Regions from separate parts of the Halobacillus sp. ACCC02827 genome, predicted to be linked through region 2. Evidence: riboswitches for the same ligand, from Rfam matches in the RefSeq annotation. Region 2 holds a riboswitch; each other region holds the start of a gene.
What was found. A riboswitch is a leader RNA that binds a small molecule or an ion and turns the genes downstream of it on or off. The one in region 2 is predicted to bind cobalamin.

Region 1: another riboswitch for cobalamin. It lies ahead of QRD89_RS01715 (ribonucleoside-diphosphate reductase subunit alpha); the one in region 2 lies ahead of metE (5-methyltetrahydropteroyltriglutamate--homocysteine S-methyltransferase).
Region 3: another riboswitch for cobalamin. It lies ahead of QRD89_RS10365 (DUF4430 domain-containing protein); the one in region 2 lies ahead of metE (5-methyltetrahydropteroyltriglutamate--homocysteine S-methyltransferase).

The regions. Positions count from the first base shown of each region.
Region 1 is NZ_CP128168.1:315,640-318,917, forward strand. It holds gene QRD89_RS01715 (ribonucleoside-diphosphate reductase subunit alpha) at 1-1,174, opposite strand, end outside; cobalamin riboswitch at 1,317-1,493, opposite strand; gene QRD89_RS01720 (class I SAM-dependent methyltransferase) at 1,686-2,363, shown strand; gene QRD89_RS01725 (alpha/beta fold hydrolase) at 2,432-3,278, opposite strand, start outside.
Region 2 is NZ_CP128168.1:643,664-646,941, reverse strand. It holds gene QRD89_RS03295 (FAD-binding domain-containing protein) at 1-1,097, opposite strand, end outside; SAM riboswitch class I at 1,267-1,370, shown strand; cobalamin riboswitch at 1,425-1,608, shown strand; gene metE (5-methyltetrahydropteroyltriglutamate--homocysteine S-methyltransferase) at 1,755-3,278, shown strand, end outside.
Region 3 is NZ_CP128168.1:1,944,043-1,947,320, reverse strand. It holds gene QRD89_RS10370 (ATP-binding protein) at 1-1,596, shown strand, start outside; cobalamin riboswitch at 1,646-1,822, shown strand; gene QRD89_RS10365 (DUF4430 domain-containing protein) at 1,971-2,372, shown strand; gene QRD89_RS10360 (ECF transporter S component) at 2,379-2,903, shown strand; gene sigX (RNA polymerase sigma factor SigX) at 3,004-3,278, shown strand, end outside.

The DNA of each region.
Region 1 (3,278 bases), 330 kb from region 2:
GCACAGTTTCTTTGGAAAGCTCCGGGTTCTCTACACATGCCTGGTATTTATCTCTGAAAGAGCCTTCGCCGCGTTTTTCATCGAAATAATCTTCCAGCGAAAATCCCATGACTTTGCGTACTTCGTGAGGGTCAAACAAGTACCAGTCTTCCCGATTCTCCACTGCTTCCATGAAGATGTCCGGAATGGATACGCCTGTGAACAGGTCGTGCGTCCGCTGCCGTTCATCTCCGTTGTTCAATCGGCTGTCAAGAAACGGGAAAATGTCTTTATGCCATATGTCAAGATATACAGCGACGGCACCTTGACGCTGTCCGAGCTGATCGACGCTCACGGCTGTATTGTTTAACTGCTTCATCCAAGGAAGGACGCCGGAGGAAACCCCTTTAAATCCACGGATATCACTGCCGCGGCTGCGGATTTTGCCGAGATAGACTCCGATTCCTCCTCCGTGCTTACTGAGATTGGCGATGTCTGTGTTGCTGTCGTAGATGCCCTGAAGGCTGTCATCTACCGTATCGATGAAGCAGGAGCTCAGCTGACCATAACGTTTCCCCGCATTTGCTAAAGTCGGGGTGGCTACAGTCATGTATAAATGACTCAAAGCCCAGTAGGCTTCTTTTACGAGTGCCAACCGTTTTGGTGCTTCTTCTTGTGACATTAAGACCATTGCAATGATCATAAAGCGCTCTTGAGGAAGTTCATAAACTTCTTTCTCTTTACTTCTTGCAATATATCTGTCACTCAATGTCTTCAAACCAATGTAGGTGAATTGATGGTCACGTTCAGGGGCGAGTGCTTCTTCTAATTGGTATATATCTTCCTCTGAGTAATATGTAAGCAGCTTCTCGGAATAGATGCCTTTCTTAATCAACGTGCAGATTAGACCATGAAAATCTTCATATTCCTTGTTTGTTCCGCGGTTACTGGAAGCTTCCTCATACATCTGCTCAAGCAGCATTCTGCTGGCTGCAAATGTCCAATCCGGTTCCATTTCATCGACCTCAGCCAGACACTCGAGAATAAGAGCGTGGCGCTGGTCCTGTTCCGTCATATGTTCAAAACCTAAGTTAGGAATTTTATGGATGATGCGATCCAGATCAAGCATAGGGAACTCGGTTTTCCAAGCTTCTAATCTTTCTTTCCATTGGTCTTTAATTGCTGATACGCTCATGGTTTCACTCCTTGATCTGATATCTACATATAAAATAAAAAAATCCACTCCGGGAAAGGGAGTGGATGAAACCATGAAACGATGCGAGACACAAAAAAGTCCTCGTTCCATCGCTTCATCTTCTCAATCCCCGAAGAAGTTGAAACTCTGCCGAACGAAGATAGGTCTCCTGGCTGGCATCCGATCTTACTCTGGTCCTTCCCGTGCGCGGCACAGTGGAATCTTCCATTTCGCGGATGCGTACAGTTGCGGGGGCAGCTCCGGATTGGTTACCGGATTCCCTATTAAGCCTTGTGGCATCTTCTGTTCGCAAATACTATATGTAGTTGTTCAGATTAATTTTATTAGCTTATCTTGTGTTTCTATCATAACGGACAACGAAATAACATTCAAGCCTTTTCCATTCTACAACAAATACCTCCAAGCATCAAAACCCAGACACAGCGCATTGGTGTAAGGTATAATTTTATAAGAAGAAATATATATAAGAAGCGGAAAGGCGAGTGAGGAAATGGTCAAGTTCGATTGGCATAAAGAAGCAGAAAGGCAGTGGGACGACCGTGCCGGGATGTGGAGTTCAAAAAGCAAGGAAATGTGGGACGAAGGAAGTCGAAGTACGATCCTTCCCTTCCTTGAGAATCATATCCCGAAAGGAAAAGTAGCCGACCTCGGCTGTGGAGACGGCTATGGATCTTTCCGGCTTTGGCAGGAGGGATATGAGGTCACAGGGGTTGATTTGTCGAAAGATATGATTGATAAGGCGAATGACAGAGTCAGGGAACAAGGGCTTACCTTCGTCCAGGGGGATCTAACTGCTCTACCTTTCGAAGATGATTCGTTTGATAGTGCCATGGCGGTCAATTCATTGGAATGGACGGAGATTCCTTCACAGGGGCTTAATGAGATGAAGCGGATACTGAAGCCTGGGGGAAGACTTTGTATCGCACTGCTTGGTCCGACGGCAATGCCGAGGACCAACAGCTATCGCCGCTTGTTCGGGGAACAAGTCATATGCAATACGATGATGCCGTGGGAATTGAAGAAGATGGCAGAAGAGACAGGGTGGAGATCAATAGCTGGACAAGGGGTTTACAAGCGTGGTGTCGAGGACAGTCTCTTGGCGGGGCTTGAAGAAGAATTAAAGCAGGCACTTACATTCATGTGGGTATTTATTTTCGAAAAAGAATAAAACAATCCGGAGTTGCTTCCCAATGCATCAAGGCGCATTGGAGCAAACTCCGGACTTTTTTTGTTGGATTAAGGATGCTCACCGCTTGTCGAACGCATTGGTGCTGTTTCCCACAAGAATTCAGCCACTATTGTGTCGACTTCCGCAAGCTCATGGAGGCCGGAGTGGGTTGCCTGAGGCTGGTAAATTCTTTCTTCGTAGTAACGGCCGAATGGAACGATGTCTTCCAGTCCGTGGACGCTTGAGGCGTGGACAAGACCATCCCAGTGCTCCTGCTCCGGGGCCTCCTTGTTGATGATTCCGGCCACCGCAAGGACGTCTACATTATCTGAGAAATGATCCTTATTCTTAACCATATCCTGGAGAGCATCAGAGTCTGGTCTCAAATCCACGGTTGCGGCCCCGTAATTGGATTCAAAATAGGAATCTTTCCGAATGCCTTTAAATGGACTGGCGATAGCAGCAACTTTCTTAACGGCAGGTACGCCGTCCGCAGGTTCGTTCAGTAAATAATTGATTGACGCTAACCCGCCCATGGAATGTCCGATAATATTTACTTGTTGAACATTGTAGCGGGAGTGAAGCTGGATCATCACGTTTTCGACCCATTTTGTTTGATTGGAAATACTGGCGCGATTATCTTCGAACAATATCTGCACGAACGGGTTCTTTGTCTGGGGGAAGCTTCCCTGGATGGAGAGGGTACCATCGTTCGCTACATAGACCGTCATCCTTTTTTTTCCCCAATTCATGGACTGCATCCGGTCCATCATGGTCTGGAAGCTCCTCGGCCCCCCTTTGAACCCGTGAATGAATAAGGTCGGTGTTACTTCTTCGCGCGGGTACGGTTCCGAGCTGCTCGATTTTGAATTGATCATCAGGATGAGCAGCCCTACAAATATAGAACCCAATGCA
Region 2 (3,278 bases):
AGGAACAACCCCGCCAGTGCACGGGCCGGTTTTCGCCAATCCAGTCTTAATGTATGACAGGCAAAGGAAACGACCATCGCCCGGGAACGAAAATTGATCCAGCCAGTCTCATGAAGGGCACGCATGGCGGCATCGATCATCGGGAATCCGGTACTTCCTTGATACCAGCGGCGGAATGCTTCTTCATTCCATTCCTCGTACACTTGATCAAAAGCAGGATTCATCGACTCTTCCGCGATTGCGGGCTCATCCTCCAAACGCTGGATGAAATGGCAGTGCCAGTAAAGACGGGACAAGAAATTCTCCAGCTGCTTTCTTTCTCCGGCATCGCTGCATGCCCTGATCTTCATCCAAGTCTGCTGGACAACGAAGCGGAGGGATATGTTTCCCCAGGCAAGATATGGAGACAGACGACTTCCAGATCGTGCTGATTTCAGTGGTTTCGATATGTGATAAGAATAGGAATGGAAGCGTACCTTCAAAAAGCTGTCCAACGTCCGATGTGCTTCTTCCACTCCTCCCTTCTGTCCTTTATCAAGCGTCGAACCTCCGACATACAGCGAGTCCAATTGGTCCAGATTCAACGTCAACACGGATTCCTTTTCCGGGACGCACGGGATTTTTTCCGGTACAGGAAAGACCGGATGCTTCATGAACTGTTCCCAGCGCTCAGAAAATCCGTCCCTTGAGTTCAAGCCACGGAAGACTCCGAATGGTTGATCTTCTTTCATGGTTAACCCCTTTTGCTTCATCCACGACCTTACTCTCTGATCCCTTGAAAACGTGACCGGTGTTCCATTTTCTTCATGCGCATGCAGAGAAAACGGACCATATGTCTCGTATATCTCTTCCAGCACTGTTTCCATCTCCCCGACAGCGACGAATAACCGACCGCCTCTCTGCTTTAACTCCTTCTGCAGATCATGGAGGCTCTCTTTCACAAACTGATAATGGCGGGCAGACAGCTCCTGCCCCTGCCAGATGGAAGGTTCTGCAACGTAAAGCGGAAGCACCATGTCTCCCGACTGTACCGCATTATATAATGGTGCATGATCATGGAGACGAAGGTCCCGCTTGAACCAGACGACACGCAACAAAATAACCAGCTCCCGAGTAGTAATACCCTACATTCTACCTTTTCGATAGATTTTTTTCACCCGTTGATACTCGCCCCTCTCTATCCTTTTTCTAGAAAAAATTGTAGAAGAGCGGATTGACACCCTATTTTTCTCATGCTAGTATGCTTGTAATCAATCCAATAGCAATCTCTTATTCAGAGTGGTGGAGGGACTGGCCCTACGAAACCCGGCAACCGATCGATATGATTGTGGTGCTAATTCCAGCAGAGCAGATGCTCTGAAAGATAAGAGAGGTCCGTACAATCAGAACCTCTCATACAAGAGGTTCTTTTTTTATTATTCAACTGAATAATCTGTTCCACAGGTGCCGGGGTGTCCCCCGGCTTAAAAGGGAAGACCGGTGAAAATCCGGCACGGTCCCGCCACTGTAATTGGGAGCGGAGCTGCAGCAGCCACTATCATAGTCGATGGGAAGGCGCAGCCCGCCGTGATCATAAGTCAGGAGACCTGCCTCTGGAACCCGCACTAGGTCCTACGAGGAATAGGCAGGTGTTGACAACGGGATTCGTCTACCCTTTTTTCGACGTATCCTTCCCATGTCACTCCGTCGTCTCTCTTTGTAGGTAAGAGAGATTTTTTTATTGGATTGAAAAACAACTGCAGGAGGAATGGGAAATGAAACAAGCACGAAGTTCAGCAATTGGGTACCCGCGTATCGGGGAGAAACGGGAATGGAAGAAAGCTCTGGAGCGCTATTGGAAGAAAGATACGACAGAACAGGAGCTTGTGGAAGAACTGACTGCCCTCCGACACAAGGATTGGAAGAAACAAAAAGAAGCAGGGCTCGATTTGATTCCGGTCGGTGACTTCAGCTATTACGACCACGTTCTGGATACATCCATCATGTTCGGGATCATTCCCAAGCGTTTTCAGGATACGGAACCTACTTCACTGGAAACGTATTTCAACATCGCCCGTGGCACAGAATCAGCGGTAGCCTCCTCCATGACAAAATGGTTTAATACCAACTATCACTATATCGTCCCGGAAATTGAAAAGGATACAAAACCGGTGCTTCTGGAGAACAGGCCTCTCCGCTATTATAAAGAGGCGAAGGAGCAGCTCGGCATTGATGGAAAACCGGTGCTGCTAGGGCCTGTGACCTACTTGAAGCTTGCCAAGGGTTTTGATAAGCAGCCGTTCGAACAAGTGCTGCAGACACTGGTACCGCTCTACATACAAGTGCTTCAAGAATTGGCCGCAGAAGGAGCAGCTTGGGTTCAAATCGATGAGCCGATTCTTGTTACTGACTTATCGGAAGAAGACCTCCGCTTCGTTCAATCGGTTTATGAGACCATTTCTAAAGAAGTGAGCGGCATCAAGCTTTTGCTTCAAACATACTTTGAAGCGGTGGAAGCTTATGATTCCGTCATTCAACTTCCTGTAGATGGCATCGGCCTTGATTTCGTGGATGATAATGGCCAAACCCTGTCCCAGCTCGCTGAACACGGCTTTCCGAACGATAAAGTATTGGCGGCGGGAGTGATTAACGGCCGAAACATCTGGCGAAACGATTGGAAACACACATGGCAGATCACGGATGCTGTCAGAAAGATCGTGCCGGAAGACCGCTTGATTCTCCAGCCTTCCACCAGCCTGCTTCACGTGCCGGTGACGACCGAATCGGAAACGAAGCTGGCATCTGACCTGAAACAGGTCCTTGCCTTCGCTGATCAGAAACTGGAAGAAACGGTTCTTCTGACGAAGGGCGTCAATCAAGGAAAAGCAATCATCCTGCCGGAGGTGGAGAAACATTCCCGGAACTGGAGGTCCTTTGCGGATTCCGAAGGCCGCTCGAACGAGAACGTACAGCAGGAAGTAAAACGTTGGAAAGACAAACATCCGTCCCGTGCCTCCGAATTTTCCAATCGAAAGAAGGTACAGGAGGAAAAGTTCGCTCTGCCTCTGCTCCCGACAACGACGATCGGCAGCCTGCCCCAGACGACAGAAATCAGAAAGGCCCGCGCCAACTTCCGAAAAGGTGCATGGAGCGAAGAAACATACGATGCATTCGTAAAGGAAAGGACGGCCGAATGGATCGCCAACCAGGAAGAGGTCGGCCTCGACGTCCTTGTTCACGGCGAATTCGAGCGGAATGACATGGTAGAATATTTCGGTGAGAAGCTGAACGGTTTCGCC
Region 3 (3,278 bases), 1.3 Mb from region 2:
GATGAAGACCTTCTGCTTTCATCGACTATTTTAGTTAAAGATCCAGCGAGCAGCGCAGTCATTGTCTGGGGACCCGGCGACAGTCTTTTCGCTGAAAGTGAATCCGAAGCGATGCCGCAGCTTGATGATGCGTGGTTTCGGAAGGACCCTGAACTTCGGGCCGTTATGGAAAACGGTAAAGACGTCAAAAAGATTGCAGATATGCAGGAGCATGCCTCCGGTGTGATGGTAGTTGGAACACCTCTTGAGAATAGCTCTGGAGCGGTCTTTGTCTATCAATCGCTCGATACGGTCGAAGAGACGTCAGAGCAAACGACGAAAATCATATTTCTTGGTGCAGGGATCGCGATTATTTTAACTACAATTTTTGCCTTTTTCCTGTCTACGAGAATAACGGCTCCACTTATTAAAATGAGAAAGGGAGCTATGGAACTCGCTAAGGGAGAGTTTCATACGAAAATTCCGATCCGAACGCATGATGAAATCGGCGAGCTTGCCATGGCTTTTAATCGGATGGGAAGAGAGTTGAAATTTCATATTAATGCTTTGAATCAAGAGAAAGAACAACTCTCAGGGATCCTGCGTTCCATGGCGGACGGTGTCATAACCATCAATCGTCAAGGAGATGTGCTCATAACGAACCCTCCAGCCCAGCAGTATTTGAAAGCCGCTGATTTCGAACGGGATCCGTCCCGGGATAAGGAAGAGGAGCTTCGTCTGCCGGAGCCTTTAAAAGAGCTCTTTCAAAGTGTTATAACAGAGGAACATGAATCCATGGTGGAAGTATCCGTACAAGGTCGCTCATGGGTGATCATTATGACCCCTCTCTATGACAGGGAAAAGGTTCGTGGAGCCGTCGCGGTTCTGCGTGATATGACGGAAGAACGGAGACTAAATAAGCTTCGTAAAGATTTTATAGCGAATGTTTCGCACGAACTACGCACTCCAATTTCTATGCTTCAGGGATACAGCGAGGCAATTGTGGATGATATTGCAGAAACTAAAGAAGACAAAAACGAGCTGGCTCAGATCATTCATGATGAATCCCTCAGGATCGGCAGATTGGTCAACGAGCTGCTGGATTTGGCCCGTATGGAAGCGGGGCATATTCAGCTCGCTCATGATACGATCGAAATGGGACCGTATATGCAGAAGATTATCCGGAAGTTCAGTGGTCTGGCAGGTGATAAACAGGTGAACCTTACGCTTGATCTTGCTCCTGAACTCGGCAGGCTTACCTTTGATCCGGATCGAATTGAACAAGTGTTCACGAACTTGATTGATAATGCCATCCGCCACACGGAAGAAGGCGGAGAAGTAAATGTGACGGTCGTTCCAGACGGGAATGACTGGGTCGCTTCGGTAAACGACAGCGGTATGGGCATTGCTGAAGAAGACCTGCCATTTGTATTTGAACGCTTCTATAAGGCGGACAAATCCAGGAAGCGAAAAACGAAGGATTATAAGAAAGGAACCGGTCTCGGTCTCGCCATTGCAAAGAACATCGTCGAGGGGCACGACGGAGAGATCAGCGTCCACAGCAGGCTTGGGGAAGGGACGACCTTTACCTTCCACATCCCTTTCATTCATGGGTAATCCCCTTATTGCCAATTGTGACGGTTTCGTGTACGCTTAAAAAGGAACTGTATAAAATGAGAATTCAGGTGTCTGAAAGACTTAAAATGGGAATCCGGTAAGGAAACCGGAACTGTCCTCGCAACTGTGAGTGCCGACGAAAAGGTGGATCCACTGTGGATAACGGGAAGGAGCCTTGGAAGGATGACGCACGAGTCAGTAGACCTGCCTGATCTCGCGTTTCAATACTTCGAGGATTGAGTATTTGAGGCAACCGATCGGTGAATGGCGGCCAGTCCCGCTTCTATTGGTTCGTCTTAGAGCTTGTCCCAACAGGGGCAGGCTCTTATTTGTGGCTACTCAAAACCCTCAAAAAGACAGAAGGGGAGAAAAAAATGTTACAGAAATGGTATCGCCTGATGATGGCGGCCTTCCTTGCCGTCGGTGTTTTGGCAGGATGCGGCGCGCAGGAAGATGAAGAAAAGAGTGCAGAAACGACCGAACAGCAGGAACAGGAAATTACCGTAGAGGTGGAGCTTTCACAAGATAATGGTGCCGAAGAAATTGCTTCTGAATCGATTACTGCCGAAGAAGGTGCGAATCTGATGCAGGTGATGGAGGACAATTTCAAAGTGGAACAGTCCGGAGGATTCATCAACTCCATTGAAGGTGTTGGAGGCGATGAAAAGAAAGCATGGATGTACACCGTCAATGGAGAAGAAGGTCAAGTCGGCGCAGAAGATTATGAATTGAAAGATGGAGATCAGGTTACCTTCGATTATCATGCGTGGGAATGACCAACTATGAACACATATAAACTGACGTTGATTGCCATGCTGTCAGCATTAGCTGTTGCGGGCCGAATGGCTCTTGCCAATATTCCTAATGTTCAGCCTGTAACGGCGATTATTATCATCGCCGGATTTTGGCTGGGTCCAGTTGGAGGTGTACTGGTTGCTTTCGTAACGACACTGACTTCCAACCTCCTCCTCGGCATGGGTATGTGGACCGTATGGCAGATAACAGCCTGGGGTTTAATCGGTGTCGGAGCAGGTATCTTAGGTAAGGTTTTTCCTAAGCTTCCGGTATGGTTGTTATCTGTATATGGTTTTTTGAGTGGTATCTTCTATGGCTTTGTCCTGTCTCTCACGATGCATGTCGCAGGGCAGCCCTTCTGGGCCTATTATCTGGCAGGGATTCCTATGGACATCAATCATGCGGTTTCAAACACTGTTTTTCTGATTGTTATGGCTCCTGTATTAGGACGGTTGTTCAGACGTTACCCATTAACAAACCATAGATTGGACCCAGCAGGAAAGCTGCCCTAGAACAGGGTAGCTTTTTCTTTTTTTTTCGTATTAGTATAGGTAGTGTAACGATTACCTATTTGTTACGACTATATACATAGGTGATTCAGGGGGTACTGTTTTGAAATCGTTCTTTGATGAACTGTATAAGCAACATCACCGGGATTTATTTCAATTTCTTATCTATATGGTCAAGGACCGTGCTGTTGCAGAAGATCTCGTGCAGGAAGTGTACATACGTGTCATAAAATCCTATCATTCCTTTCGAAAGCAAAGCTCAGAAAAGACGTGGCTGCTTTCCATTGCCCGTCACGTGGCCATCGACTATTTTCGGAAGCAGAAGAGAAAAAGGGATCGTATTATAGAAACATTTGATTGGACGAAGAATAAGGAGAG